DNA from 4 places in the Superficieibacter sp. genome. Region 1 is predicted to be linked to each of the others. Evidence: predicted binding sites of a transcription regulator. Region 1 holds the regulator's gene; each other region holds the start of a gene.
What was found. Region 1 encodes CRP, which controls carbon source genes, mostly activating them, when cyclic AMP is high. Its sites were predicted from a motif close to ATGTGANNNNNNTCACAT; they were not measured.
Positions count from the first base shown of each region.

Region 1 (8,130 bases):
CACGGCATCGACTAACTGAGCCAGCAGCATGAAATCATTCATGTCATGCATGGCGGCGGCGCGGATGCGCATCAGCTGTGCCGTTTGTGGCAGCGCGCCGGTCACTTTCAGCCAGACCGCGCCATCGGGAAATACGCCGTGCGTGAATGCGATTTGCTGATTATCGATGAATAACTGCAATCGATGTTCCATCATTTCACCCTCTCAGTTAGTTAATGTCCCTGCGACAATTTAATAATGTCCCTAAGACACATATTATGCAAGTTATTTTTTAAACAAAAAGCACCCTATCATTAACACGTTGATAATGTGTAAAAAAAAAGCACGTATTCTGCACCGCTATGGGCTGCTAAACTGAAAGCCCCTTTTCCACGACGATCTGAGACGGCAGATGATCACCGAAGCTGAGTACCTGAAGAATTACGACGCCACCCGTTTTCCCTCGCCGCTGGTGACGGTGGACAGCGTGCTGTTTACCCTGCACGAGGGAAAACTCTGCGTCCTGATGGTAGAGCGCGCCAGTCAGCCGCAGCAGGGATGCTGGGGATTGCCGGGCGGGTTTATCGATATCGCCCGTGACCAGCACACGCGCGACACCGCCCTGCGTAAGCTCACCGAAAAAACCGGGGTTTCCCCGTCGTGGCTGGAACAGCTTGATACCTTTTCCGGCCCGGATCGCGATCCGCGCGGCTGGAGCCTGACCATCGCCTGGTTTGCGCTCATCGCCTGGGTGGATTGCGCGCCGCATATTGCGAGCGTCAGCGATGCCCGCTGGCTGCCGGTAGACGAGCTGGACGGTTACGCCCTGGCATTTGACCATCAAAAGATTATTGAGACGGGCCTGCACCGCCTGCGGCAAAAGACGATGTACTCCCTGCTGCCGGTTTATTGCCTGCCTGATACCTTCACCCAGGCGCAGCTTCATGAGGCAACGGAAATTATCCTCGGCCAGCCGATCCAGCGTAAAAGCCTGATCCGCCGCATTGAAGCCTCCGGGATGCTGGAAGAGACCGGCGAAAGTGTGGCGACCGGGGCACGCAAAGCGCGGCTCTGGCGACGCAAACCGGACGTCGATATTCATCTGTTTTCGCGTAATCTGCTTGCCGACTAGCGGCGATTACCGTCAAATGCATAAACCGTAGTGATGAAAAGCGGTATATTACCGCGCCACTTTCTTAACATAATCCGTGCTATGGCCCACATTTCATCTGACGAACATTTCGCCACACAGGGCGATACACGCGTTTTCCACCCGATGCCGGGCGCGCGAAATCCGCATCTGCAAACCATGCTGCCACGCCTGCTGCGCCGCAGGCTTCAGTTCACCCCGGTCTGGCAGCGTCTGGATCTGCCGGACGGTGATTTTGTCGATCTGGCGTGGAGTGAAGATCCGTCGCAGGCGCAGCACAAACCCCGGCTGGTGGTCTTTCACGGGCTGGAAGGCAGCCTGCATAGTCCTTACGTCCACGGCCTGATCCAGTCTGCCAGCGAGCAGGGCTGGCTGGGCGTGGTGATGCATTTTCGCGGCTGTAGCGGCGAGCCAAACCGCCTGAACCGCATCTATCACTCCGGCGAAACGGAAGACGGTAGCTGGTTTTTACACTGGCTGAAACGCGAATTCGGCCCCGCGCCGACCGCCGCCGTGGGCTATTCACTCGGCGGTAACATGCTGGCGTGCCTGCTGGCGAAAGCAGGCGCGGACGCGCCGCTCGACGCCGCCGTGATTGTCTCCGCGCCGTTTGTGCTGGAAGCGTGCAGCTACCATATGGAAAAAGGCTTTTCCCGCGTTTATCAGCGCTATTTGCTTAACCTGCTGAAAGGCAACGCGTCGCGAAAACTCAAAGCCTATCCCGGCACCCTGCCGATTGAGCTGGCGCAGTTGAAGCGCGTGCGCCGCCTGCGCGATTTTGATGACTTGATCACCGCACGCATCCACGGTTTTGCTGACGCGATTGATTACTATCGTCAGTGCAGCGCCATGCCGTTACTTAATCAGATCGCTAAACCGACGCTGATCATCCATGCTAAAGACGATCCTTTTATGGATCACCACGTTATTCCCGATCCCGCCACCTTACCGCCGCAGGTTGAGTACCAGCTTACCGAGCACGGCGGTCACGTTGGCTTTGTCGGCGGTACGCTGCGCCGCCCGGAAATGTGGCTGGAAAAACGCATTCCCGACTGGCTGAAAACCTATCTCGGAGCCTGAAGATGATTATTCCCTGGCAGGATCTTGACCCTGTAACCCTCGATAGCCTGATCGAAAGCTTTGTCTTGCGTGAAGGCACCGATTATGGTGAACATGAGCGCTCACTGGCGCAAAAAGTCGCCGACGTAAAGCACCAGTTACAAACCGGCGAAGCCGTGCTGGTCTGGTCAGAGTTGCATGAGACGGTCAATATCATGCCTCGCAAGCAGTTTCGCGGCTAAATAACTGATAATCAGGGAGTAGCTATGTCTGCCAAACATCCGGTGATTGCGGTCACAGGCTCCAGCGGGGCAGGAACCACCACCACCAGCCTCGCCTTTCGCAAGATCTTTGCCCAGCTCAGCCTGCACGCGGCGGAAGTCGAAGGGGACAGTTTCCATCGCTACACCCGCCCGGAAATGGATATGGCGATCCGTAAAGCGCGCGATCTTGGTCGGCACATTAGTTATTTCGGCCCGGAGGCGAACGATTTCGGCCTGCTGGAACAAACCTTTATTGAATACGGACGGTCGGGCACCGGGCAGGCGCGAAAATACCTGCATACCTATGATGAAGCAGTGCCGTGGAATCAGGTGCCCGGCACCTTCACGCCGTGGCAGCCGCTGCCGGAACCGACCGACGTGCTGTTTTATGAAGGACTGCATGGCGGCGTGGTGACGCCGCAGCATGACGTCGCCCGCCATGTTGATTTGCTGGTGGGCGTGGTGCCTATTGTTAACCTCGAGTGGATCCAGAAACTGATCCGCGATACCAGCGAGCGTGGGCATTCGCGCGAGGCGGTGATGGACTCGGTGGTGCGTTCAATGGAGGACTACATTAACTTCATCACCCCGCAGTTCTCCCGCACCCATATCAACTTCCAGCGGGTGCCGACCGTTGACACCTCCAACCCGTTTGCCGCCAAAGGCATCCCGTCGCTGGATGAAAGCTTTGTGGTGATCCACTTCCGCAACCTCGAAGGCATCGATTTCCCCTGGCTGCTGGCGATGCTGCAAGGCTCATTTATATCTCACATCAATACTTTAGTGGTGCCGGGCGGGAAAATGGGGCTGGCGATGGAGCTGATCATGCTGCCGCTGGTTCAGCGGCTGGTGGAAGGCAAAAAAATCGAATAGCCGGGCGCGAGGCCCGGCGACGGATCAGGCAACGTTCACTTCGTATGAATGGGTAATATTCACGGCTTTTTCCAGCATCAGCGCTACCGAACAGTATTTCTCTGCCGAGAGGTCTACCGCGCGGGACACGGCGCTGTCTTTCAAATCGTGACCGGTGACGATAAAGTGCAAATTGATATGGGTGAACAGGCGCGGGGCCTCTTCACGGCGCTCTGAGGTCAGTTTCACCTCACAGTGGGTAACCTCCTGACGCCCCTTTTGCAGGATCGACACCACGTCAATCGCACTGCATCCGCCTGCCGCCATCAGCACCATTTCCATCGGGCTGGGCGCTTTATCACCGGAGTTACCGTCCATTAAAATCTGGTGGCCGGAAGCCGACTCGCCCAGGAACGTTAACCCTTCAACCCACTTCACTCGCGCTTGCATATTCATCAACTCCCGTATGGCAATTTTCTTCCCAGATTACGCGCACATAACAATTCTCGCAACGGAAGGCGACCTGCGTCATGCTGAAGCGAGACACCAGGAGACAGGCGGCAAAAGCTATGCTAAAACAGACGGGATGCTACAGTGATATATTGACTTAGTGCATGTATGCACGGGTCATCAGATACACGGCTGCGGAACATACCGACAGTCAGCTTCCCCGCCAGAGGGAAGGACACGATTGCAACCCCGGAGGCAACGTCATTTAGCCGCCGGAGATAGTTTATAACAGAGGATAACCGCGCATGGTGCTTGGCAAACCGCAAACAGACCCGACTCTAGAATGGTTCTTGTCTCATTGCCATATTCATAAGTACCCATCAAAGAGCACGCTGATTCACCAGGGTGAAAAAGCGGAAACGTTGTATTACATCGTTAAAGGCTCCGTGGCAGTGCTGATCAAAGATGAAGAAGGGAAAGAGATGATCCTTTCTTATCTCAACCAGGGCGATTTCATCGGTGAACTGGGCCTGTTTGAAGAAGGTCAGGAGCGTAGCGCCTGGGTGCGGGCCAAAACCGCCTGTGAAGTCGCAGAAATTTCCTACAAGAAATTCCGTCAGCTGATCCAGGTTAACCCGGACATTCTGATGCGTCTTTCAGCGCAAATGGCGCGTCGCTTACAGGTCACGTCTGAGAAAGTGGGCAATCTCGCCTTCCTTGACGTAACCGGCCGCATCGCGCAGACGCTGCTTAACCTCGCCAAACAGCCGGACGCGATGACTCACCCGGACGGTATGCAGATCAAAATCACCCGTCAGGAAATCGGCCAGATCGTTGGCTGCTCGCGTGAAACCGTCGGCCGCATTCTGAAAATGCTGGAAGATCAGAGCCTGATCTCCGCACACGGTAAAACCATCGTCGTTTACGGCACCCGCTAAGTTCGTTCACCGGCGCATTCCACTGCGAATGCGCCGGTTTCGTTATTCTCTATGTGGCGCAGGCTGATCTATCACCCGGAAGTGAATTACGCACTACGACAAACCCTGGTGCTCTGTTTGCCCGTGGCTGTCGGTCTGATAATCGATCGGCTTCAGTATGGCCTGCTCTTCTCGCTGGTGCCCGCCTGCTGCAACATCGCCGGTCTGGATACCCCGCACAAACGCTTTTTCAAACGTCTGATTGTCGGCGGCTCGCTGTTCGCAGGCAGTAGCCTGGCGGTACAGCTTTTGCTGGCGCAGGGCGCGCCGCTGCCGCTGGTGCTTACCGCGCTGGCGCTGATCCTCGGCGTTACCGCGGAAATCAGTCCGCTGCATGCACGTCTGCTCCCGGCCTCATTAATTGCAGCCATTTTCACGCTTAGCCTCGCGGGGTCCGTTCCGGTCTGGCAGCCGATGCTGCTCTACGCGACGGGTACGCTCTGGTACGGTTTATTTAACTGGTTCTGGTTCTGGCTGTGGCGCGAACAGCCGCTGCGCGAGTCGCTCAGCCTGCTTTACCGCCAGCTTGCCGACTATTGCGAAGCCAAATACAGCCTGCTGACCCAGCATGTCGATCCGCAAAAAGCCCTTCCGCCGCTGCTTGCCCGCCAGCAAAAAACGGTCGATCTCATTACCCAGTGCTATCAACAGCTGTACATGCTGTCGGAGAAAAAACACCATAACTACAGGCGGCTGCGCTGGATGTTCCAGATGGCACTGGATTTGCAGGAACATATTTCGGTCAGCCTACACCAGCCGGAAGAGGTACAAAAGCTGGTAGAACAAAGCCATGCGGAAGCGGTGATCCGCTGGAATGCGCAAACCGTTGCCGCCCGTCTGCGGGTGATGGCGGACGATATTCTGTACCATCATTATTCTGGCCGCTTCAATATGGACAAGCAGATCGGCGCGCTGGAGAAAATCGCCCGTCAGAACCCGGATAACCCGGTGGGTCAGTTCTGCGCCTGGCACTTTAGCCGTATCGCCCGCGTGCTGCGCACCCTGCGTCCGCTTTATCCGCGTGATTTAATGGCCGACCGCCAGCGCCGTCTGCCGCTGTGGGCGGCGCTGAAAAGCTATTTATCGCTGAAGTCCCCCGCCCTGCGCACCTCGGCGCGTCTTAGCGTCATGCTCAGTATCGCCAGCCTGGCGGGAAGCGTTCTCCACCTGCCGAAGCCCTACTGGATCTTAATGACCATCATGTTCGTCACCCAAAACGGCTACGGTGCCACGCGGGTGCGCATTCTGCATCGAACGCTTGGCACGCTGGTGGGGCTGGTCATCGCCGGGGCGACGCTGCATTTTAACGTCCCGGACGGTTTTACGCTCTGCGCCATGTTGGCGATCACCCTTATCAGCTATCTGATCCTGCGCAAAAATTACGGCTGGGCGATGATCGGTTTTACAGTCACGGCGGTGTACACCCTCCAGTTGATCAATCTTAACGGCGAACAGTTTATTCTGCCGAGGATGATCGACACTGCGCTGGGCTGCCTGATTGCATTCGGCGGCATGGTCTGGCTGTGGCCGCAGTGGCAAAGCGGCCTGCTGCGCAAGAACGCAGACAGTGCGCTGGAGGCGGACCAGGAGGCACTGCGGCTGATTTTAAGCGACGATCCGCAGGCTCCGACCCTGGCGTACCAGCGGATGCGGGTCAACCAGGCGCATAACGCGCTGTTTAACTCGCTGAACCAGGCCATGCAGGAGCCGGGATTTAATAGCCGGTATCTGGAAGATATGAAACTGTGGGTCACGCACAGCCAGTTTATTGTCGAGCATATCAACGCCATGACCACGCTGGCACGCGAGCACAATATGCTGACGCCGGATCTGGCGCAGCGTTATCTGCAATCCTGTGAAATTGCGCTGCAACGCTGCCAGCAGCGGCTGAAATCTGACGGGCCGGGCAGCGCGGGGGATGTCAATATTCTCGAAGCGCCGGACGCCGCCCCGCAAGGGCCGTTAAGCACCATGGAGCGGCATCTGGAGCGCATTCTGGGGCATCTGAACACCATGCATACCATTTCGTCGGTAGCCTGGCGTCAACGCCCGCATCATGGGATTTGGCTCAAGAGAACTAAGCGTTAACCCGTTTCGCCACCGCCTGCGCGAAGCGTTCCAGCCCTTCGTGAATATCCGCCTCTTCTACCACCAGCGACGGGGCAAAGCGCATTACGTCCGGTCCGGCGTTCAGCACCATCACGCCTTCCTGCGCGGCGGCATACAGGAAATCCCGCGCACAGCCTTTGTACTGCGGCTTCAGCTCTGCGCCAATCAGCAGGCCCATTCCACGAATATCGCTGAAAATAGCGTATTTCTGGTCGATTTTTTGCAGATGCTCAACAAAAATCTGCCGTTTGGCGTTTACGCCGTCGAGCACGTGCGGCGTATTGATGATATCGAACGCCGCGCCCGCGACCGCGCAGGCCAGCGGGTTGCCGCCGTAGGTCGAACCGTGCGATCCGGCATGAAAGGCGCTGGCAATATCCTGGGTGGTTAGCATCGCGCTGATCGGAAAACCGCCGCCGAGCGCTTTGGCGCTGGTGAGAATATCCGGCGTCACGCCGTAGTGCATATAAGCAAAGAGATCGCCGGTGCGCCCCATTCCGCATTGCACTTCGTCAAAGACCAGCAGCGCCTGATGCTGATCGCACAGTTCGCGCAGCCCCTGCAAGAATTCCGGCGTCGCCGCCGTCACGCCGCCCTCACCCTGAATCGGCTCGACCACTACCGCGCAGGTATGATCGTCCATTACCGCTTTTACCGCGTGCAGGTCATTAAACGGGACGTGAATAATGTCAGCCGGTTTTGGACCAAAGCCGTCGGAGTATTTGGGTTGCCCGCCGACCGAGACGGTAAACAGCGAACGTCCGTGAAATGCGTTATGGAAGGCGATGATTTTGGTTTTGTAGGGACTGTGACGGGTGGAGGCATAGTAACGCGCCAGCTTAAAAGCGGTTTCGTTGGCTTCGGTGCCGGAGTTCATGAACACCACGCGCTCGGCAAAAGTGGCCTCGACAATCTTACGGCCCAGGCGTAGCGCTGGCTCGTTGGTGAACACGTTGCTGGTGTGCCACAGCGTTTCACCCTGCGTTTTCAGCGCCTCAACCAGCGCCGGATGACAGTGACCCAGTGCCGTCACCGCAATCCCACCGGCAAAGTCAACGTACTCCTTCCCCTGCTGATCCCACACCCGGCTGCCCAGCCCCTTGACCGGGATAAATTCTGCGGGTGCATAAATTGGCAGAATCACTTCATCAAACGTTGCGCGGGTAATTGCCGGTTGTTCAGTTGCCATGTGACGCCCATCCTCTTCATGCATAACTTAATATATAGTCATAAAATATGCATAAAAAATCATTCAATGGCAACTATAAATCAGCGATGCAGGAAATTCGCC
Region 1 is NZ_DAMAPU010000017.1:64,570-72,699, forward strand. Features, by position in the region: gene prs (ribose-phosphate diphosphokinase) at 1-192, opposite strand, end outside; gene RT197_RS19790 (NrtR DNA-binding winged helix domain-containing protein) at 392-1,111, shown strand; gene RT197_RS19795 (hydrolase) at 1,145-2,209, shown strand; gene RT197_RS19800 (YheU family protein) at 2,212-2,430, shown strand; gene RT197_RS19805 (phosphoribulokinase) at 2,455-3,324, shown strand; gene RT197_RS19810 (OsmC family protein) at 3,349-3,753, opposite strand; gene crp (cAMP-activated global transcriptional regulator CRP) at 4,059-4,691, shown strand; gene RT197_RS19820 (YccS/YhfK family putative transporter) at 4,743-6,818, shown strand; gene RT197_RS19825 (aspartate aminotransferase family protein) at 6,808-8,028, opposite strand; gene pabA (aminodeoxychorismate synthase component 2) at 8,109-8,130, opposite strand, start outside.

Region 2 (8,130 bases), on a different contig from region 1:
TGGAGCCGAGACGCAGGGCGCGATCCAGCGCAACCCAACACATCAGCCGGGAATAAAGAAAATGCTCGGCTTCACCGCGCATCTCCCAAATCCCCGCGTCAGCGGTATCCCAGATATCACAAACATGATCGACCAGCTTAATCACATGCTCCCAGCCACGATGAGGAATGCCGTCACCGTATTTGGTTGCCAGATAGAGCGTATCCAGAAGTTCGCCGTAGATATCGAGCTGGTGCTGCTTGTAGGCATCGTTACCAATTCTGACGGGCGTCGAGTTGCAGTAGCCTTTCAGATGCGTAAGTTCTTTCTCTGCGAGGTCGGTACTACAGTCCATCCGGTACATGACCTGCAACTTATCAGGTTCGAAGCGGCTGTTTTCCATGCAGCCACGCACCCAGCGACCGAAAGCAGCAACCTCTTCAATGTAGCCCAGCCGGATCAGGGCATAACAGCTAAAGGAGGAATCCCTGATCCACGCGGCGCGGTAATCCCAGTTGCGCTCGCCGCCGGGCAGTTCCGGCAGGCCAAAGGTCGCAGCGGCGGCAATCGATCCGTAAGATCGTGAACTCAGCACTTTGAGCACCAGCGAAGAGCGGATCAGAATGTCGCGCCAGCGTCCGTGATATTTGTTTTTACCGACCCACTGCTGCCAGAACGTTAAGGTATCGCGCTGTAAACGGATAATATCCGCCATTTTCCATTCCTGGACCTCCTCACCGCCGAGGACAAAAAACGCTTCTTCCCCGTCGCGCAGAGTGAAAGTGGCATGTAAAAAGCCATCGCTTTGTTGCAGAGGAACCGAGGCGTGCAGGGAGATTTTTTCATCTTCCGCGCTGGTCCAGACGGCGGATTGATGCTCGATTTCGGCGTCCGGGGCGTCGCGGGCATAATCAAAATTCACCCGGCAGCGCAGGGTCAGGCTGGCTTCTCCCTGCGCCATTCGCAGGCGGCGAACGATGCAGGGCAGGGCGGTATGATCTTCTCTGACCGGCATAAAATCCGTCAACTCCACCACCGCGCCCTCATTCAGCCAGCGGGTTTGCAGCAGGTTGCTGTCCGGCAGGTAAGACTGCACCGCGCGCCACTGTTCGCCTTCCGGGGCGAGGGTAAAAATGCCCGCGCGCTCATCGTCGAGCAGGGAGACAAAAAGGGAAGGACTATCCAGATTCGGCCAGCAAAAGAAATCAATCGCGCCGTCAGAGGAGACAAGCGCACAGGTCTGCAAGTCGCCAATAATGCCGTGTTCATCAATCGGCCGTGGCGCGGAGGGGGGCGTTTTTTTCATCATATGATGATGAGCTTAGTACAGCGGGTAAGAATTAAACAAGGCGGTGGGAAACTTCCCGCTGGCGGGTGGCAACGCGGGAAGAGAAAATGCCTGCGCCAGAGGCTTAGCTGTGGCGCACTACCGTGCGGTCCGGGCCGCAAAGCATGACCGGTTTACCGGCACCGATGCTATGACTGAAATGCTGCTGCATATCAATGCTGATACCCGCGCCGCACCACATTAAATGATGCTCGTGTCGGTTACTTACCGTAGCTGGCGCGTTGCTGACGCTGGGCGATACTTCGACGCAAAATCCCTGTCCGCTCAGGCGGATAGCTTCCAGCCAGATCTCGTTGTCGTCTTTCACGCTGATCGCTTCGAGAAAAAGCGGAATATTGCCGCTGCGACCGGACATGCGCGTCAGCGTGTCTGCCCGCTGAACCACACATTGATGAAAACGTTGCAGGCGACGGCAGGCACCCTGGCGGGTATCCTTCTGTAGCCAGAGATTAGCCGGGCGCAGCAGGGAGTTAATCATATCGTCGCTGCTGTAATCGCGAACGATACCTCTGACATAGCGGATTAGCGCCCGGTCGGAGCCAAATTCCAGCAGCCAGAGCAGTTCACCCTTAAGCGCCGTCCAGCCAAAAGAACGCACCGGGCTGCCGGACTGGTGACTGTCACGGATTTCGCTCAGCGTAGCGCCACGCGCGGTCTGTGATTTTACGTTGCGAATATCCTCAAGCTGGGTTTCATTCCAGCCTTCGGTGAAATCGCCAGCGCTAATTAGCCCGTAACGATGCCAGCGATAAAGATTCGCAGGATGGATTCCGGTGATTGTGCATATATGATCGGTGGAGAGATGTTTCATAGAAGCCCCCTTAAAAGGGATGCCACTGGAGGATCCCAATGACTGTGAGCCATTATGGACGGGTCGCTTTAAAATTAATACAGTGAATTATGCTGATTACAAAACTTCACGCGGCTTTTTACTATTAAAATGAGTTAAATCAGGTGAATATGACAATATAATGAAAAGCGGAAAACGTTATTATTATAAATAATATTGTTATTGCGCTGCTTTGCCAGTCATTTCATTAAGGTTATTTTTCTCCCCCCGGCCTCATTCCGCTGCCGGGGGAAAAATTCCCTCACGCTTTTAACTAAAAAACATCACCGAAACGCAAAGTAAACCTACCGTCAGCGTAATCAGATTCGACAGCGAGCGCCAGGGTTTAAGCGCGGGAATGAGATAAGTCGAAAGTGTCGGCATAATAAACAGGATGATCGCAATCAACGGGCCGCTGATCGCGTAAATCATTGAAATGGCGTTAGGATTGATGCAGCAGATGATAAACGTCGTGACGGATATCAGGAAAATAGACAGCGCGCGATGCCATGAGCGGCTTTTTTTGACCCCCACTGAATCCAGAGCCGATTTTACTATCTCCGTCGCCCCTTCAATCACCCCAAAATAGGTGCCGAGAAAAGATTTTGACATCGCCACTACCGCCACAATGACGCCGGAAATAGCCAGCCAGGCGGGCGCATGAGTCATCATCGACAATGCCGAAAGGATAGTGACGCCTTGCTCCTTCGCGGACTCGATATATACCGATGGAATGGACAGCAGGCAGCTAAAGACAAAGAACATCACGCTCAGGCAAATCACCAGATACGCCACTTTCATAATTTTTTTGCATTTACCCATGGCCTGCTCGCCATATTTTTCGCGTCTGTCTACGGCAAACGTGGAAATAATTGGCGTATGGCTAAAAGCAAAAACCATCACGGGGATTGAAAGCCAGACCTGATGCAGCGTATGGCCATCAAACGCCATCTGGCTGGTCAGGTAAGCGGGCTGCCAGCTGGCGGTCAGGTACAGCGAAAGAAACAGAAAATAGGCAATCAGCGGAAAGACCAGCAGACCCATCACCCGGATAGTCGCATGGCGGCCCATCAGAAAAATCAGGTTCAGTACGATGACCACGCCCAGGCTGACCAGCATCCGAATGTTAGCGGTGATCTCGCGGTATTTAGCAATCTGTTCGCTCACCGAATTGGTGATCGCCACCGCATAGATCAGCACGACCACGAAAAAAGCGACGAAATAGAGGCTGGTGATCAGATTGCCGACTTTTTTGCCGTAATAGTGAGTCACCGCGCCGGTAATGCCTTCTCCGGCGGGCGTCGGCGCGGAGAGAATAAACTGGCACAGGGCTTTGTGCGGCCAGTAAGTCAGAGGATAAGCCACCAGCGCCGTTAACAGCAGCACGATTGCGCCTGCCGACCCCAGTTGGATGGGAAGAAAAAGCGTTCCGGCACCCACGGCCGTCCCGTACAGAGCAAAACTCCAGAGAGTCTCTTCTTTCGACCAAATTTTCGACATCAGTTAAATTTTAATACCAGATAATCAATAAAAAGGAGCGCAATTTACCATAAATTTGCCCCGGTCGGGCGTATTGACAGGGGCCGGTTAAGGCGATTCTGACGATGATTTGCATTTATGTAACAATCTATTGTGATAAATCTCACTTATTTTAAACAATTAAGAAAAGTGAAAATAACAATGCACTACTATAGCGAGGGTTATTTTCGCAGAGGTAGTCATGAAAGAGGTTGTCATCGTCGGCGCCGTGCGCACGCCTATCGGCTGTTTCCAGGGCGCGCTGTCGCGTCTTACCGCTGTAGATCTGGGCAGCACGGTAGTTAAAGCGCTGGTCGAACGCACCGGCCTTCAGCCGCATATGGTGGATGAAGTGATTTTCGGCCAGGTGCTGACCGCCGGGGCGGGGCAAAATCCGGCCCGCCAGTCGGCGCTGAACGGTGGCCTGCCGAATACGATCTCCGCCATTACCATTAATGACGTCTGCGGCTCCGGGCTGAAGGCGCTGCATCTGGCAACCCAGGCCATTCAGTGTGGCGAGGCCGACGTAGTGATTGCCGGAGGCCAGGAAAACATGAGCCGCGCGCCGCACGTTTTAACCGACAGTCGGACCGGGGCGCAATTAGGCAACAGCCAGCTTATCGACAGCCTGGTGCATGACGGCCTGTGGGACGCGTTTAACGATTATCACATGGGCGTGACGGCGGAAAATCTGGCGCGTGAATACGGCATCAGCCGCGAACTTCAGGATGACTGGGCGTTAAGCTCACAGCATAAAGCGCGTCTGGCTATTGATTCCGGGCGCTTTAAAGACGAAATCGTCCCGGTGGCTACCGTGCGCGCGGATGGCGTCAGCCAGATTGTCGATACCGATGAACAGCCGCGCACCGATGCCAGCGCGGAAAATCTCGCCCAACTGGTCCCGGCGTTTGACCGCGCCGGTTCCGTCACCGCAGGCAACGCCTCGTCGATTAACGACGGCGCGGCGGCCGTAATGATGATGAGTGAAGCGAAAGCGCAGGCGCTGAATCTGCCTGTTCTGGCGCGTATCCGGGCTTTTGCCAGTGTCGGGGTCGATCCGGCCCTGATGGGGATTGCCCCGGTGTACGCCACCCGCCGCTGTCTGGAAAGAGCGGGCTGGGCGCTGGAAGACGTCGATTTGCTGGAGGTAAACGAAGCCTTTGCCGCGCAGGCGATTTCCGTCGGTAAGATGCTGGAGTGGGACGCCAGCCGGGTCAACGTCAACGGTGGCGCTATCGCCCTGGGCCATCCCATCGGCGCGTCGGGATGCCGCATTCTGGTGTCGCTGGTGCATGAGATGATCAAGCGCCAGTCCCGCCGGGGCGTGGCAACGCTGTGTATTGGCGGCGGGCAAGGCGTGGCGCTGGCGATTGAGCGGGACTCGCCGCCATAAAAAAAGCCCTCAGCAAAGAGGGCAAAGGCCAGTTACAGAAATAGTTATTCAGGAGGATGTCGTCTTCATTCAGGGGATGGTGTGTCCTGCTTTGAAAACATGAACGCAATTTATCAAAACAATGTTTCATATTGTGTGACGCTTCGCCCATTTCCCGCCAAAACCCTGCCATCCCCTTTTATCCAATGCCTGTTGATACCACCATCTTTAATTTCATGCCGTTTTTTATCCGTTGTGCGATCTTTTTCAAAGATGCATTTAACGTTTTGTAATTTATCATTTTTATCAGGAACTTCCGTGCGCATTTCTGCCCCATTCGTGATCCCCTCTGCATTTTCACCATTTTAATGCAAAAAAATTGAAACATCGTTTTATTCATAATTGAAAACCTGTTTCAGGCGGGATAAGATGACCCTATCGACAGAGCGGAACTGGATTTCGCTTTCGTAACGTTATCGCAGACGCATTTTTCTTTGGAGGTTGATGTGGACGTCAGACAAAGTATCCACAGCGCGCATGCCAAAAGCCTTGATACCCAGGGGCTGCGCGGTGAATTTTTGATTGAAAAAGTATTTGTAGCCGATGAATACACAATGGTTTACAGCCACATCGACCGTATCATCGTGGGCGGAATTATGCCGGTCACTAAAACGGTCTCCGTGGGCGGTGAAGTAGGCAAACAGCTTGGCGTCAGCTATTTTCTGGAGCGCCGCGAGTTGGGGGTGATCAATATTGGCGGCCCCGGCACGATTACCGTTGACGGCACCTGCCATGAAATCGGCCATCGCGACGCGCTGTACGTCGGCAAAGGCGCGAAAGAAGTGGTTTTCGCCAGCATTGATGCCAGCAAACCGGCGAAGTTCTACTACAACTGCGCCCCGGCGCACACGGCGTATCCGACCAAAAAAGTGACGCCAGCGGACGTTTCCCCGGTCACGCTGGGAGATAACCTCACCAGCAACCGCCGCACCATCAATAAATACTTCATCCCGGACGTGCTGGAAACGTGCCAGCTCAGCATGGGCCTGACCGAACTGGCGCCGGGCAATCTGTGGAACACCATGCCGTGCCATACCCATGAGCGCCGGATGGAAGTGTATTTCTATTTCAATATGGACGAAGACACCTGCGTATTCCACATGATGGGACAGCCGCAGGAGACGCGCCATATTGTGATGCAAAACGAGCAGGCGGTGATTTCACCGAGCTGGTCTATTCACTCAGGCGTCGGGACCAAAGCCTACACCTTCATCTGGGGGATGGTGGGCGAGAACCAGGTCTTTGATGACATGGACCACGTAGCCGTTAAAGATCTGCGCTAGGCGCGATCGGCATCATTAAAACCCATGCCTGTCGTGACAGGCGCTGAAAGATTAAGGAACACAAAATGATTCTGGATGCATTTTCTCTTCAAGGTAAAGTTGCGGTGGTATCGGGTTGCGATACCGGTCTGGGGCAGGGGATGGCGCTGGGTCTGGCGGAAGCCGGATGTGATATCGTCGGCATCAATATCGTCGAGCCGACCGAAACCATCGAGCGCGTCACCGCGCTGGGCCGCCGTTTTCTCAGCCTCACCGCCGACCTGCGCCAGATCGACGGTATCCCGGCGCTGCTGGAACGTGCGGTCGGCGAGTTTGGGCATATTGATATTCTGGTGAATAACGCCGGGCTGATCCGCCGTGAAGACGCGATCGACTTCAGCGAAAAAGACTGGGATGACGTGATGAACCTGAACATCAAGAGCGTATTCTTTATGTCCCAGGCGGCGGCGAAACACTTTATCGCCCAGGGTAACGGCGGCAAAATTATCAACATCGCCTCTATGCTTTCCTTCCAGGGCGGCATTCGCGTGCCTTCCTACACCGCCTCGAAAAGCGGCGTAATGGGCATTACCCGCCTGATGGCGAACGAATGGGCGAAGCACAATATCAATGTGAACGCTATCGCACCGGGTTACATGGCGACCAATAACACCCAGCAACTGCGTGCGGATGAACAGCGCAGCGCCGAAATCCTCGATCGTATCCCGGCTGGCCGCTGGGGTCTGCCGAGCGATCTGATGGGGCCGATCGTCTTCCTGGCATCCGGCGCATCGGATTACATTAACGGCTATACCATTGCGGTCGACGGCGGCTGGCTGGCGCGTTAATAGCTCTGCTCGTTGCTTAGAAAAACCTGCCGCCCGGCAGGTTTTTTTTCGTCCGCAGACGAATACGTCACGCTGGAGCATATCGAACGCCCTCTGAGGCCGGGGAGAAACGGTGGGATATCGGGTGCTGAGTAGCGTTGGGATATGAGTTTCTCCCGCAAAGGAGAGAGTAAATATGTGGCTGAGAGGGCGCGTTTTCCCCCTCACCCTAACCCTCTCCCTAAGGGAGAGGGAACTGTCCGAGTGCGGGGTGCCGTCCGGCGGCGGTTTTCTCCCTCTCCCGCGGGAGAGGGAACTGACCGAGTGCGGGGTGATGTCCGGCGGCGGTTTTCTCCCTCTCCCGCGGGAGAGGGCTGGGATGAGGGGGAATTGCCGGTACGGTGCCGCCTTCTCCCGCGGGAGAGGGAACTGTCCGAGTGCGGGGTGACGTCCGGCGTCAGTTTTCTCCCTCTCCCTAAGGGAGAGGGTCGGGGTGAGGGGGAATTGCCGGTACGGTGCCGCCCTCTAAAGGGAGAGGGAACTGTTCGAGTGCGGGGTGACGTCCGGCGGCGGTTTTCTCTCTCTCCCGCGGGAGAGGGAACTGTCCGAGTGCGGGGTGACACCCGGCGGCGGTTTTCTCCCTCTCCCTTAGGGAGAGGGTCGGGGAGAGGGGGAATTGCCGGTACGGTGCCGCCCTCTCCCAAAGGGAGAGGGAACTGTCCGAGTGCGGGATGACGTCCGGCGGCGGTTTTCTCCCTCTCCCTAAGGGAGAGGGTCGGGGTGAGGGGGAGCAACAACCCTGAAGCCCCTTTACAGCGAAATATTCTGCTCCGTATCCGCATCAAAAATATGGCACCGGCTCATCTCGAACCTGAAATACACCTGCCCGTTCAGCCCCAGCGCCAGTATCGGCTTTGCGTCATCGGACGGAATAC
Region 2 is NZ_DAMAPU010000002.1:467,791-475,920, forward strand. Features, by position in the region: gene RT197_RS06590 (glycoside hydrolase family 15 protein) at 1-1,288, opposite strand, end outside; gene RT197_RS06595 (transcriptional regulator) at 1,392-2,138, opposite strand; gene RT197_RS06600 (aromatic amino acid transport family protein) at 2,427-3,656, opposite strand; gene RT197_RS06605 (acetyl-CoA C-acetyltransferase) at 3,877-5,067, shown strand; gene RT197_RS06610 (hypothetical protein) at 5,181-5,372, opposite strand; gene kduI (5-dehydro-4-deoxy-D-glucuronate isomerase) at 5,553-6,389, shown strand; gene kduD (2-dehydro-3-deoxy-D-gluconate 5-dehydrogenase KduD) at 6,455-7,216, shown strand; gene RT197_RS06625 (ABC transporter ATP-binding protein) at 8,006-8,130, opposite strand, start outside.
Region 2: the regulator CRP is predicted to act here: its motif matches at 3,787-3,804, upstream of RT197_RS06605 (acetyl-CoA C-acetyltransferase).

Region 3 (7,159 bases), on a different contig from region 1:
GCAGGCCGCCCATCGGGAAGTATTTGACTGAGCTGCCGCCGAAATCTTTCAGCAGAGCAATGGCGGTGTCTACCGGCACGATGCCGTCCGGGGCGGTGCTGCTCAGCGGTCCGGTGGAGATTTTCACTAACCCCGGCGTGCCGGTCGGTGAGACCAGGCCGTTGACCACCGTGTCGTTCTGTCCCAGCAGCGCGCGGCTGGTGGCCACGCCGGTAAAGACCTGGTTAACGTGCTGCGGCTGAACGTCGCGGGAGATCGCGCTCACCATCGCCGACTGGTTCGGATCGCCCGCGCCCAACCCCACCGAAAGCGCGTTATCAATCAGCGCGGCATATTCGCGCATGTCCGCCACCGCACTTGCCACGTCCGGGTAATTTTTGGAGAGCACGCCGACCAGCACATGACCTTCCGCCGCCGCATAAATGGCGCTGGCGTTGGCTTTCGATCCGGCCAGCACGTTCAGGCATACGCGGTCGCGGTAAAAGTTAGGGGTCAGTTTCATGCGGTTTTCTCCTGATTAATCACTTCAGCAATGCGGCGCGCGACGATGTCGAGCTGCGCGCGGTCGACGCTGCGCACGTCGGCTTCGATAATGCCTTCGTTGGCTTTATAGCCACGGAAGTAGATGGCGTACTCGCCCTGTTTCAGCGCGGCGACCAGTTCGCCGGTGGCAACGCCGGTCGTCGCTTCGTCAAATTTTATCTCCGCGCGGGCGATGTCGCGCCCGGCGCTGTCCCACACCACGCGGGCGGTAACACCGTTAAGCGTATTCAGCGCATCAATGAACGGGGTCATTTTTTCGACCATCTCCGCCCCGCTCTCTTTCTCGGCGGTAAGGTAATGCTCAATGGCGCAGGTCAGGCCGAGGATGCCCTCTTTGCCGACTTTCATCGCCCGACCAATGCCCGCCGTCTGGCGCTTCACCCATTCGACGTACTGCGTTTTGCCGATCACCAGCCCGCTGGTCGGCCCTTCAATCGCTTTTGCGCCGCTGTAAATCACCAGGTCCGCGCCGGAGCGATAGTAAACGTGCAGATCTTCTTCCGCCGCTGCATCGACAATCAGCGGCACGTTATGCTTACGCGCGACCACCGCCGCCTGCTCCACGCTGAGCATACTTTTTTGCACGCAGTGGTGCGATTTGATGTACAGGATCGCGGCGGTGCGCGGGGTGATGGCGGCGGCCAGATGTTCAGCGGAGCATTCGTTGGCGTAGCCCGCCTCCACGACTTTGCCGCCACCCAGCGCGACCATCGTGCCGACCGGTGCGCCAAAGTTGACGTTGTGGCCCTTCGGCAGCACGATTTCATTGTTCTCAATCGGCGTAACGTGCAGGTTTTCCAGCAGCCAGTCGCTGTCCCGAACCAGCACGGCGGCGATGGATTGCGCAATCCCCGCCGAGGCGCAGGACACCACCGTTGCGCCTTCAACGTCGAGCAACCGGGCGATGTAATCGCCGGTTTTGTTGACCAGATCTTTCATTTCAAAATAGTGATCCATGCCGTCCATCGCCGCCTGCACCACTTCCGGGCGCGGGGTGGAGACACCGAGCGCGGTCATCCGCCCGGAGGTGTTAATCACCTGTTTTAAATTGTATTTTTCATAGATTGAAGGCATCTTCCGCACTCCCTTGTTCGGTCGGATAAAGCGTGCCCGCGCGCACGGCGGCGAGCGGAACCAGTAATCGGTCAGCCTGTAAGCTGTCGTTTTCGGCATCCACCAGCACGGTCGGCTGGCGGCGCAGGGTGAAAATAGTCAGGTCGGCATCGTAGCCGTTCGCCAGTCGCCCTTTGGTTTTCAGGCGCAGCCCTTCGGCGGCGTGGCTGGTGACGCATTCGATCACCTGCGGCAGCGACATGCCGAGGGCGAGAAATTTCGCCATCACGTTCGCCAGTGAATAGACCGGCCCGTTGATGCGGTTGCGGCAGTAAATATCAGAACTGATGGTGTGCGGCAGAATGCCCATGCGGATGGCGCGCTCCGCCACGGCAAAACTCAGGCTGGCGGTGCCGTGGCCGACGTCAAGCCGCACGCCACGCTGGATGGCGCGGGTGACGGACGCGCGTAGTTCCCCCGCAGGCGTCAGAATACGGTTCGGCTTGCCGTTGTAGCAGTGGGTGATGATGTCGCCTGCGGTCAGGCGTTCGGCAATGTCGTCAAGATCCGGCGGATTGTTGCCAATATGCACCATCAGCGGTAAATCGCCGTTCTCCCGCTGCATCGCTTTGGCGTGCTCAAGCGGCGCAATGCCGTTGTCGCCCACCACGCTGCTGCTCATCCGCGCTTTCAGGCCGACAATAAAATCCGGGTAGCGCTTCACCGCCGCACGCACCGCGTCATGGTCGATATTCGCCATGTTTGCCAGTTCGTTTTGCGCGATCAGGCCCACGCGGGAGATATTGAGCAGCGCATAGACTTCCGTCGTCGCCTGGCGGGTCAGGGTATAAAAATCGTCAACGTCGTCCGCGCCGGTGCTGCCCGCATCCACCACGGTGGTGACGCCGGTCGCAATACCGATGCTGTCCGGCTGGTCATGATAAATCGGTGATTTGGCGTAACAGTGAACGTGGGAGTCTATCCAGCCTGCGCTGACGTAATACTCCCCGTGGAGATCGACTTCGCGTTCCGCCGGACCCTGAATGTCGCCCAGCGCCGCAATTTTGCCGTCCCGCACGGCGATATCGGTTACGGTATCGTCAGCCAGACGCGCACGGCGCAGGAGTAAATCGAACATAGCTCTCTCCTGTAGAGGCGGGCGCAGCCGCGCCCGCATGGATTAACTGATAGCGACGGGGAAAATCGAACCGAGGATCATCGCGCCGAGGATCGCGCCGCCGGTGATCGGCTTCTGCCAGATGTAAAACAGCAGTGCGCCAACCAGTGAACCGATGCCGATAGGAATCGACGCGGCCATCGCGCTTAGGATGATCAGCGGGCCGAGGAAGCGCCCGGAGGCGTTGCCCGCGCCCATCATCACGTCCGCCCCGTAGGTGGAGTCGCTCTGATTGATGGTGAACTTACGCGCCAGAATGATGAGGTAGCCAATCGCCAGGCCAATCACCAGCCCGGTGATCAGCGAAGCAATAAAGTTCTCTACGGGAAACGCAAATCCCGCGCCGAGCAGCAGCGCCGGAACGCCCAGCCCGACGCCGGTCTGGATCGCCCCGCCGATATCGAGAATGCCGACCAGCGAGCCTTCAATGATGCGGGCAAACAGGAAGCTCGCGCCAAACGCCGCGACCGCGCCGTAAGCCCCGGTATCAATCCCCGCACGCAGCATGGAGACAAACGCCACTTCGTTAAACGCGCCGATGCCGTACAGATAGTACATGTGCGTCCCGGCAAACACGCCGGAAGAGAGCAGCCCGACAAAGATCGGGAACGACCAGTCGGCATACCAAAAACCTTTATTCTGTTCCATTGTGGCCTCCGTTATTTGCCGCTCAGCGAGTTGTGGATCAGATCGAGCCAGTTCGGCACGGTCAGGTGGAAGGATTCGATCATCTTCATGTCGAAGCCACGGAAGAAGGCGCTAAGAACGAACAGGGCAACAATCGCAACCATCATCACTTTCGTGACGCGGTTCCAGCCGCTCTCTTCCACGCCTTTACCGATCAGGATGCCCAGCACCAGACCCGGTACGGCGTTGCCCATGATCAACTGCGCCGCGCCGCCAAAAATGGTGGCCCAGAAGCCGGATTTTTTGCCCGCGTCGATCGCTGCCAGCCAGAAGATCACCGGCATCACGGTATTCACCAGCAGGTTCGCCGCCGGGACCAGCACCTTAACGGCAGTGACCTGGAGCGCTTCCGGCACGGAGGAGGCGGTGAGGTTAAGGAAGGTGACGACGATGGTGCCGATGATCCCGCAGGCAATCGCCATTTTTTTCGGATCGTGCAGCGTCTCGCCGACGTTGCGGTTTTTGATCATCAGCGCCGCCGCACCCCAGTTAGGGATAATGCGGTGATCGACGTCCTGGGTGAACGATCCCGCTGCCACCGACGAGGCCCAGGCGTTAAAGAAGAAGCCCAGCCCGAAGGAGAAATGCGATGCCGGATCGCCTTCACAGGAGTTCAGCTCGCCCAACGTACGAAACGCGCCCATCCCCTGAGTGGTCGGCGCGTGAAACATGCGTGCAGCCCCGGCTCCAACGCCGACGCCAACCAGGCCGCCGATGATGAGCGATTTTATTAATATTATCAGGAACATTGTTCCGCCCTTTTAGTGAGGATCAGCGTTGCGTGACGAAATCGACCTTATCAAGATCGATAGCGGTCACGTTGACGGTGACGTCCAGCTCCACGCTGTACGTGCGTCTTTCCCGGCGCAAAAAGAAGAACAAAAATGCTTCTTTGCGCACCGTTTCACGCGCATGAACGACCTGCACATCCTGTGGCTCAATACGCAGTAAAATATGCGGCGAGGCTTTCATGACCGTCGCCTGAACGTGGTTCAGGGCATCGGCAAAGGCGCGTGATTTGGCCTCACCTTTGCCCGACACTCTCACCGTGGTGGTGAATTGCTCTTTCATGTTTAAGCGCCGTGCTTCTTCTGCCACGCCAGTACCAGCCGCTCGCCCAGCTCTTCTTTATCCATAAAGCCGAAGCCCAGCACGTTGCAGCCTTCGTTGATGGCGGTGACGCCCTCGTCTACCGAGCGCATTCCGTATTTCGCTTTGTAACCGTACTTATTCTGCGCGGTAATGGCACCCGCACCGCCGCTGCCGCAGAATGAAATACCAAAGGTGGCGTTTTCGGCTTTCATGACGTCACCCAGCTTCATATCCGCTGCCACGCCCGGCACGACCACCGCGCGTCCGCCCGCTTTTTCAACGCCTGCCGCTACTTTCTGGCCTTTGCCCAGACGGTCGCCAATGACTACGGTAATCTGTTCCATCTTTTGCTCCTTACAGGTTTTCTTTTGCGACTTCGAAGTGAACCGACAGCAGCCAGGCCTCTTCTTCAGGCAGATTGCCAAACGCCGCGACCACTTCGCGGGCCAGCATCATTGATTCTTCTGAAATCTCTTCAAACAGACTGGCTTCCACGTCGGGCAGCGGCTCTCCGGTGATTGACCGGTGTGCCATCGCGCGGACATGTGACGTCAGCATTTGCTCCTGGACGGCGTTCGGGATGATGTCGTGACCTTTCAGCAGGCTGTACACCTGGTGCAACATGCGAGTTGCAAGTTCTTCGGTCTGACTCCCGACATCGGTAATGGCGACTCCGTTATTCACTCTTCTGACCCCGTTTGTTGCGTCTGGGTTAAAACTAACGTGCCATGTGAAAGGTTTGTAGCGAGTTGTTTTCCACTTCGAAGTGGAAAGGCGAGAGGCGGGAGTGATCTGTCGCACATAATTTCGCTGAATGCAGATGAAAAGCTAAATAAACGTGATGAATGTCAAAGGAAACGGCTACAAAAACGCCAGCTAAAAGTGGCAATACCTGGCAGGGCTTAAGGTAAAACGGAGAGAGTGATAAGGTTTTGTGATGACGCCTTCGATCCGGCTGACCAGCACGACAAAACCGTGGCAGAAATATTTGATCTTCGTACTCATCGCCGCTTTGCCTGACCTCGTCACGGCGGGAATCAGGTTTTACGGTATGCTAACGGCATCCCCTGACCCGGCGCGCGCCTTCATGAATAGCTTTGATTTGACCTTTCTCAAGTACCTTCAGGATCACAGCCCGCTGCCGGTGGACGAGGCGACGCGGCGCTTTGGCAAGACGCTTTCAACGCTGAAGCGCACCATGAAAGAGCTTAACGAGCTATTACCCGCAGACCTTCAGCTTCACCAGGATAACCATTTCCTGGTCACGCGCATGGGCTACGCTGATTACGTGAATTTTTTGCAGCAGGTGCGCTTCAATCGCTATCTGACCGCGCCGGATGAGCGGGTACGCGATTTGTTCGTCGCCCTGAGCCTGAACGATGTGGTTAACAAGAGCGAATATTACCGCAGGTTTTTCGTCAGTCCCGGCACGCTAAAAAATGACAACCCGGTAATGGCGCTTTTTTTACGCCAGCGCGGGCTGGCGCTGATCGGCGTGCCGCGCAGAGGTTCACAGCTCACGGGAGATGAGTTTCAGCTGCGCGTAGCGGCCTGTATGACCATTCTGAAAACGGTGGAGGTGGACGAAAATAATCGCCTGATTGCTCATCAGGCAAGCGAACCGGCCAACCGCTCTATTGCTGAACAGTTCTTAACCGCCTGCGCTACGCACACGGTGCAGGCGGCATGGCTGTATGAGACACGCATTTGCCCGGCGTTTGCGCTGAGCTATAACGGCAAAAAGTATTTTCTGGTGTATATGAGTCTGACACTACAGCGCATCGCGCGTGGCTGGCGCATTGAGAACACCACGGCGGCCGGATTTATCAGCACCTTTGCGCACAGGTTACTGGACGATCCGCAGGAGAACGCTTTTCTGGATCTGGTGCTGGCCTCGCTATCCTTTACCCGCCGTCCGGCCACGCTTTACGATCCGGCGCTGGCGCATGAGGTCAACGGTTTTTGCCAGCAGGTGGAGCAGCATCTGGCGGCGACTCTTCACGACCGCCAGCGCTGGTTTACTGAGGTTTACGCCTTTTTGCACGCCGCTATCGTGCAGAATAAATTTAACCTGTGGTTTGACGATAAAAAACTGCACGACGTGCAGGCGCACTATTCCACGCTCTGGCAGCATACGCAGCACGCGCTGGGCAGTATCGAACAGCGCTGGCAGATTCGGTTTTCCGCCGCGCATCTGGCAACGCTGGTGCTGATCGTTAAAAAATTTGAACTGCGAAACCGGGTATTGAGCGAACGAAGAAAGCGGGTGATCATCGTCACCAACTCTTCTGAAAGTAAGGTGGGTTATTTCAAAGAGGTGCTGCGCTCCTGGTTCCATATTGAGATCCCGGAGTGCGTGAATATTAATGAGATCGAACGGCTAAAACAGCAGCCTTTCGATCTGCTCATTACCTTTACCAATAAGATCTCCAGCTACCTTAAATATCACCATCTGGACTATGTGAAGGTGAATTTTCACCTGACGCAGGACGATATTACGCTGCTGCGCCAGTGCGGACTCTCCCGCGCGCGCAAGAAAATTCCCGTGGGGGCGTTTGTGGAGCAGATTCAGGGAATGGACGGAGAGAGATTGCGGGCGTTTCTGGA
Region 3 is NZ_DAMAPU010000027.1:400-7,558, forward strand. Features, by position in the region: gene dagF (2-dehydro-3-deoxy-phosphogluconate aldolase) at 1-502, opposite strand, end outside; gene RT197_RS21900 (DgaE family pyridoxal phosphate-dependent ammonia lyase) at 499-1,617, opposite strand; gene RT197_RS21905 (amidohydrolase/deacetylase family metallohydrolase) at 1,601-2,734, opposite strand; gene RT197_RS21910 (DUF4310 family protein) at 2,777-3,421, opposite strand; gene RT197_RS21915 (DUF4311 domain-containing protein) at 3,433-4,209, opposite strand; gene RT197_RS21920 (DUF4312 family protein) at 4,232-4,531, opposite strand; gene RT197_RS21925 (SFCGS family glycine-rich protein) at 4,534-4,896, opposite strand; gene RT197_RS21930 (glycine dehydrogenase) at 4,907-5,236, opposite strand; gene RT197_RS21935 (hypothetical protein) at 5,490-7,159, shown strand, end outside.
Region 3: the regulator CRP is predicted to act here: its motif matches at 5,338-5,355, upstream of RT197_RS21930 (glycine dehydrogenase).

Region 4 (8,130 bases), on a different contig from region 1:
GCGCGGGAATCATTTTCGGTGAAATACCATTCCCGATCCCAGTGGGTATGTTGAATCAAATGTACGGTTTTCATTTTTGTTCCTGCTTTTTCAGGCGCGAGCCAATCCCACGGAAAAATTCCGTTTATTTTTCTGGTCAGTAAAAGAAACGATTAACGGCTGGCTTTAAATTTCGGGGCTGCCGCCTCTTTTTTATTTTCATGCGTTGCGTCTTCCTGCGCGCCACGGAAGACAAATAACGATCCTCCGGCAACAATTGCTGAACCGCAGGCGATCGACAGCACATAGACTGGCCAGCTATTGACCGCCAGCCAGCCGTAGAAGCCGGAAATCGGTGCATGGTTGACCGCGCCCAGCCCGACCGCCATCGACGCGCCGACCGCAGAGCCGACCACGTTGACGATGATGATTTTCGGGTTAGACAGCGCAAACGGGATCGCCCCTTCCGAGACGCCAATCAGCCCCATCAGCGTGGAAGCTTTGCCCGCTTCGCGCAGCGATTCCGGGAAGCGTTTTGCCCACATCAGCGTGGCAATGCCGAGGCCGATAGGCGGAATAATAATCGCCACCTGCGCGGCGGTGTTGGGATCGTAAATGCCGGACGCCAACAGCGCCATCGCCGTCGTCACCGCCGCCTTGTTGACCGGGCCGCCGAGGTCAAAGCCCACCATCCCGCCGATCACCGCCGCCAGCAGGACTTTATTGGTGCCGGACATCGACAGCAGCCAGCTTTCCATCCCGTGATTCAGTGCCGCCAGCGGCGTGCCGATCACAAAGGCCATCACGATACAGGTCAGCAGCGTGCCGCCAACGGGCAGGATAAATATCGGCCCGGCGGAAGCCAGCGCTTTCGGCAGCTTAATGTATTTGATCAGCGCCCGGACGATGTAGCCCGCCACAAAACCCGCAGCCAGCGCGCCCAGAAAGCCCGTTCCCAGATTGCTCGCCAGCAGCCCACCGACCATACCGGGCGCGATACCCGGCTTGTTAGCCAGCGCAAAGCTGATATAGCCCGCAACAACCGGCAGCATCAGCGACAGCGCCAGACCGCCGAAGCCGTCAAACTTATGCAGTATTTGTATCACCAGACCCGCCTGTTCATGGCTGGCATCCCAGATGTTATCAATGCCGTACATCGACGCGCCAATACGCGCGATGCCCATGATCACCGCCCCGGCGATGACAAAAGGCAGCATCCACGAGACGCCGGTCATGATGGCATTTTTGACTTCCGCCCCCGTCGAGGGCTTCCCGCCTCCTCCCTGAAATTTAGCCATGCGACACCTCCTGCTCCACGGCTTCAAACACCGCGTCGCCGAATTTGATCGGATCGGAGACGCTGCACTCCAGTTTTACCATGCCGTCAAAACGCTCTTTCCCGCTGATGGCAACGTCGGCGGCGATGATCACCGCGTCGGCGCGCGCCAGGTCTTCAGCATCAATTTCGTTTTCGGCTCCCATACTGCCCTGGGTTTCCACTTTCACCTCGTGACCGCGTTTTTTGCCGGTCATTTCAAGCGCTTCAGCGGCCATATAGGTATGGGCAACTCCGGTCGGACAGGCGGCTACACAAACAATAAACATCATTTATCCTCTTGATTTCGTTAAGACAAAAAAAAGCACAATGGCGAAAACGCGCATTGTGCTTTGGGTATAAAAAGGGTTTGAGCGACGGCATCGCCGTCGGCCCCGCTCGCATGGCGGCAGGCCATTAACTGGTGCAGGCTGGAAATACGGAAGCTAAAACCTAACTCGTCACGCTTGCGAAGGAACAGCAGGCGCTGGCGCACGCGATGCCGTGATTTGATGACCTGACGCACCTGGCGGCGCACGCCGCTTTGCAGCGCCAGCCCGGCGCAGTCCCATAAACGCGACCACTCCAGCGCTATTTGTGTATCAGGGCAATCGTCGGTGGATAATTCGCTTTCTGCGAGATCGTCAGGAGAATTGAGCCAGCAAATATCATCCAGCGCAGCTTTAACGTTGTTATCCAGCAATAACAAAAAAGCTGCGAGAGTAATAAAGAATAAGATGATAAAAGCCAGCATTTCACCTCCGCATAAGAATCCTCACATTATAAAAGCGAAATCCGTTCGTCGAATGTGATTTATTGCACAGAGTTTCGATTAAATTTATTTTATAAAAAAAGCACCCACTATTAATGTCACAATATTATTCATGTCATAAATGAGTTGAAGCCACGGAAGGAACGGTAACGAATTGCCTCAAAATAGCTAAGTCAAAAGACCACACAATTCCGTTTCCTGATGGGAATATGGCAGATGCTCATGCTGAAATTGGTACTATTCAGCAGGTTTCACAAAAGGATCTGATATGCCAATGAAAGTGACAGGTCAGGCGGTTTGTGGTTATTTTCGTAGGGACATTGCCGCAATGGCTTCCAAAGCAGAGGTTAAGTCATTGAAAATATTGTAAGTAGCAGCAGGTAAAACCTGGTACTGGCAGCCTAAAATGCGAAGTATTAAAGAGGTTGCAAAAGGAAACCAGGCCTGATGATCCGAGCCTCAGAAAAAGATAAACCTGGCTGAAAGCCCGGTGACAATTTTCCCCCTCTCCCTAACCCTCTCCCTCGAGGGAGAGGGAACCGCCCGGCGTTATAACTGAATGTGCAATCTTTACGCAGGCTGAGTTGTCTACTGAATCTGACGCGAGGCACTGACCACTCCCTCTCCCTCGAGGGAGAGGGAACCGCCCGGCGTTATAACTGAATGAGCAATCTTTACGCAGGCTGGGTTGTCTACTGAAACTGACGCGAGGCACTGACCACTCCCTCTCCCTCGAGGGAGAGGGCCGGGGAGAGGGGGAACTGCGGGTACGGAGCCTCCCCTTATCCCTGACCCGGTTTCTCAAAGAAAATAATGTGAGGACTTAAGAAAAACAGGCCCGATGACCCGAGCCTCAGAAAAAGATAAACCAGGCTGAAAGCCCGGTGACGATTTTCCCCCTCTCCCTAACCCTCTCCCTCGAGGGAGAGGGAACCGCCCGGCGTTATAACTGAATGTGCAATCTTTACGCAGGCTGAGTTGTCTACTGAATCTGACGCGAGGCACTGACCACTCCCACTCCCTCGAGGGAGAGGGAACTGCCCGGCGTTATAACTGAATGTGCGATCTTTACGCAGGCTGAGCTGTCTACTGAACCTGACACGAGGCACTGACCACTCCCTCTCCCTCAAGGGAGAGGGCCGGGGAGAGGGGGAACTGCGGTATCTAACCAGCACGGAAAAGATGCTGGCGCTGTCCCGTCTCACGTTAACGCATAACGTCCCTGCTAAAGCGAGTTTCAAGGCAGTGGTTGCGCTGCCGCCATTGTCCTGGCGTCATGCCAGTCTCACGGTTAAAAACGACCGAAAAATAGTTACTGTCTTCAAAACCGCACTGCATCGCGATTTCGCCGATCATCATTTCCGTATGCTGGAGGAGGTATTGCGCGTGACAGATGCGTAACTGACGCAGGTACTGGTTGATGGTCATCCCGGTCTGGCTGCGAAACTGCTGGCGCAGGGTCCGCTCGCTGCATTGCTCCTGTTCGCAGAAGCGATCGAGCACGAAGGCGCGATCAAGGCTGCCCGCCAGCGCGGTAATGAGTTTATCCAGCAGCGGCTCGCGGGAGAGCGCGGAGAGATTATCGCTGGTATAGCGATGCCGTTTGAGGATCATCACCAGTTGCCCAAACAGTAGCCCGGCCATGTCGTGAGTCTGCGCGTCCGGGTGCGCGCTTTCATGCTCAAGCTGGCTAATCAACTGACGGGCCTGATTCATACCGCTGCTGCCCAGCCGCCAGTGCGGGCTGTGCTCGCGCCCGTCAAAACCGGGAATGTGCGCCGCCCAGTCGAGGTTGAGCGTCAGCCGGTCGGGACAGTAAATAATATTTTGCAGCACCAGATCGTTTACCGAGGCATAGGAGTGTTTATCTTCGGCGCGGATATAAAACAGATCGCCGCGCGTGATGCGGTACGGGCGGTCATTAAGCACGTGCAGGCCGTTGCCGCGCCACACCAGCACCAGTTCACAGAACTCGTGGGTATGTTCAGCAAATACGTTTTGCGGATAGCGATCCGCCACGGCAACCGCCTGGCCGACGTGCGGGAAAAAGTCGGCTTTTCGAAGAATTAACTGGCCCACTACGGGATCACCTCAGCGCCTTAGGATCGGGGATTATTAACCATCCGCCCGCCAAAAACGTTGACTCTCTTCGCGTTACTGAAGAACGGCGTCGCGGCCCTGGCGGATATCACGCGGTGACCAGGAGAACTCCCGGCGAAACAGGGTGGAAAAGTGATTGCTGTCGCCGAAGCCGCAGCGGTAGGCAATATCCGTCACGCTTTCGTCGCTGTGGCGCAGCAGGTGACGCGCTTTGATCAGCCGCAGACGGTTGAGGTAGCGCTGCGGCGTCAGCCCGGTGTACTGCTTGAGCTGGCGGTGCAGCGTGCGCAATGACAGCGAAAAACCGTCGGCCAGCGACTCCCAGCACACGTCTTCCGCAAAATGCTCCTCCAGCCAGACGATCAGCTGGTTCAGGCGGGCATCGTTATCTTCCGCATTCTGCGCGAGGCTGCTTTTACGCAGCAGCACCAGCAGTTGCATAAACAGCAGCTCGCGATTGGCTCTTTCCGGTGCATCCGGCGCGTCATCATGCTGCTCAAGCTGCCCGACAATCTGCCGCACCTGGGTCAGCGCAGTCTGGTTCACCCGCCAGTGCGACGGATAATTCCCGTCCTGCTCCTGCGGCAGCAGTAAATTCAGCCCGGACAAAAACTGGAACGCTTCCGGCGAGCGGTACAGAACATTGGTCAGACACAGATTGTCGGTATGTTCATACAGGTGACGGTCGTGATCGCGGACAAAGCAGATGGTGCCGCCGCTGATGGTGTACGGCTGGCCGTTAAAAACATGAATGCCGGTGCCGTGTTCAACAATCACAATTTCATGAAAATCATGGTGATGTTCCGGGAATGCCGCCTGCGGAAGACGCGGCTCAATCGCCACTGATGCGCTGCCCGACGGAAAAAAATCCACGCTGTGAAGTACGGTCATAAGAGTCGCCACCAGTGAGAAGAATTCTCAACATAGTAAATAAGGCGTGCGCTTCTCACCTTCAAGTTTTGACAGCAAAGCGTGCAAAGCCTGTCAGTTTTTCAAGAAACGGCGACGAATATGCGGAAATGAGGCCGCTGTCACATCCCCGCTTTTGCCGTAATTTGTGAGCTACCTCACGTTCATCTTTGCTTTCTTGCCAGCGGGCAATAACGGCTGTCCGTAGTAAGAAGGTTGCGGGCAGCGTTCTTTTTTAGACTGGGCGTAATCATTCTGAGAAGGACCGCATCATGACTTTTCGCCACTGCGTCGCTGTCGATTTAGGCGCATCCAGCGGACGCGTAATGCTCGCACGCTTTGACCGCCGCACCCTTACCCTGCGCGAAATCCACCGTTTTAGTAACCGCCTGCAAAAAGTGGACGGTTTTGACTGCTGGGACATTGACGGCCTGGAAGCCGAAATTCGCTGCGGGTTGGAAAAAGTCAGTGAAGAAGGCGTGACCATCGACAGTATCGGCGTGGATACCTGGGGCGTGGATTACGTCCTGCTGAACGCGCAGGGCGAGCGCGTGGGCCTGCCGGTGGCCTATCGCGATGACCGCACCACAGGCGTGATGGCGCGCGCGCTGGCGCAGCTCGGTAAGGAAGACATTTACCGTCGCAGCGGCATCCAGTTTCTGCCGTTCAACACGCTTTACCAGCTACGGGCGCTGACTGAGCAGCAGCCGGACGCGCTGAATGACGTCACCCATGCGCTGCTGATTGCCGATTATTTTAGCTACCGTCTCACCGGCAGGATGAACTGGGAATACACCAACGCCACCACCACGCAACTGGTGAATATCAATACCGACGACTGGGATAACACCCTGCTGGACTGGACCGGGGCAAACGCCGCGTGGTTCGGCACGCCTGCGCATCCGGGTAATGTGATTGGTCACTGGCGCAGCCCGCAGGATGCAGAGATCCCGGTTGTTGCCGTCGCCAGCCACGATACGGCCAGCGCGGTGATCGCCGTTCCGCTGGAAAGTAAAGACGCGGCGTGGATCTCTTCCGGCACCTGGTCGCTGATGGGCTTTGAGAGCAAAACGCCGTACACCAGCGACAGCGCGCTGGCCGCCAATATCACCAACGAAGGCGGCGCAGAAGGCCGCTACCGGGTGTTGAAAAATATTATGGGCTTGTGGCTGCTCCAGCGCGTGCTTGCCGAGCAGAGCGTCAGCGATTTAGCGGATTTAATCGCCCGCACCGAAGCGCTGCCCGCCTGCCGTTTCGTGATTAACCCGAACGACGATCGCTTTATCAATCCCGACAATATGAGCGCGGAGATCCAGGCGGCCTGCCGCGAGACGGGTCAACCCGCGCCGCTGTGCGATGCCGAACTGGCGCGCTGCATTTTTGACAGCCTCGCCATTCTGTATGCCGACGTGCTCGGCGAACTGGCATTTCTGCGCGGTCAGCCATTCCGCACGCTGCATATTGTCGGCGGCGGCTGCCAGAACCGGTTACTCAATCAGCTTTGTGCTGACGCCTGCGGAATTACCGTCGTCGCCGGACCGATTGAAGCCTCCACGCTCGGCAATATCGGCGTGCAGCTTATGACGCTGGATGAACTGACCGACGTCACCGATTTTCGTCAGGTGGTCGCCGCCAATTACGAGCTGACCACTTTTACCCCTCATCCTGATAATGAGATCGCCCGCTACGTCGCGCAGTCTCAGACCCAACGACAGACAAAGGAGCTTTGCGCATGACCACTCCACTTGAGCACGCCTGGGAACTGGCGAAACAGCGGTTCGCCGCGGTGAAAATTGATGTTGAGGAGGCTCTGCGCCAGCTCGACAGGTTGCCTGTTTCCATGCACTGCTGGCAGGGCGATGATGTCGCCGGGTTTGAAAACCCGGAAGGCAACCTGACCGGGGGGATTCAGGCCACGGGTAACTATCCGGGGAAAGCGCGTAACGCCGCTGAACTCCGCGACGATCTGGAACTGGCGTTCAGCCTGATCCCAGGACCGAAGCGCCTTAATCTACATGCCATTTATCACGAAGCTGACGCGCCGGTCGCCCGCAATGAGATCAAGCCGGAACATTTCAAAAACTGGGTGCAATGGGCGAAAGCCAACAGGCTGGGGCTGGATTTTAACCCGTCCTGCTTCTCACATCCGCTGAGTGCTGATGGCTTCACGCTGTCGCACGCCAACCCGGAAATCCGCCAGTTCTGGATCGACCACTGCAAGGCCAGCCGCCGTGTTTCCGCCTGGTTTGGCGAGCAGCTCGGTACGCCATCGGTGATGAATATCTGGGTTCCTGACGGCATGAAAGATGTCACCGTTGACCGTCTCGCGCCGCGCCAGCGTCTGCTTGAAGCGCTGGATGAGGTGATGAGCGAAAAACTAAACCCTGCGCATCACATCGACGCCGTGGAGAGCAAGCTGTTCGGTATCGGCGCGGAGAGTTATACCGTCGGCTCAAACGAGTTTTATATGGGCTACGCCACCAGCCGCCAGACCGCGCTGTGCCTCGACGCAGGCCACTTCCATCCGACGGAGGTTATCTCCGACAAAATCTCTGCCGCCATGCTGTACGTGCCGCGCCTGCTGCTGCACGTCAGCCGCCCGGTGCGCTGGGACAGCGACCACGTGGTGCTACTGGATGATGAAACCCAGGCGATTGCCAGCGAGATTGTTCGTCACGACCTGTTTGACCGCGTGCATATCGGCCTCGACTTTTTTGACGCCTCAATTAACCGCATCGCGGCCTGGGTGATTGGCACCCGCAATATGAAAAAAGCACTGCTGCGCGCGCTGCTGGAGCCGACGGAGCAACTGCGCCAGCTTGAGGCAGCGGGGGATTACACCGCGCGCCTGGCGCTGCTGGAAGAACAAAAATCGCTGCCGTGGCAGGCGGTGTGGGAGATGTACTGCCAGCGGCACGATACGCCAGCGGGCAGCCAGTGGCTGGATAACGTGCGCGGGTATGAAAAAGAGGTGCTGAGGTCGCGGGGATAATACTGCGCCCAGGCTGTTGGGAAGGAGTGCAGACGCTCCCCCTCTCCCCGGCCCTCTCCCTCA
Region 4 is NZ_DAMAPU010000013.1:74,329-82,458, reverse strand. Features, by position in the region: gene RT197_RS18150 (glycoside hydrolase family 38 C-terminal domain-containing protein) at 1-74, opposite strand, end outside; gene RT197_RS18145 (PTS fructose transporter subunit IIC) at 153-1,277, opposite strand; gene RT197_RS18140 (PTS fructose transporter subunit IIB) at 1,270-1,584, opposite strand; gene RT197_RS18135 (hypothetical protein) at 1,605-2,048, opposite strand; gene rhaR (HTH-type transcriptional activator RhaR) at 3,273-4,145, opposite strand; gene rhaS (HTH-type transcriptional activator RhaS) at 4,221-5,057, opposite strand; gene rhaB (rhamnulokinase) at 5,348-6,811, shown strand; gene rhaA (L-rhamnose isomerase) at 6,808-8,067, shown strand.
Region 4: the regulator CRP is predicted to act here: its motif matches at 5,186-5,203, upstream of rhaB (rhamnulokinase).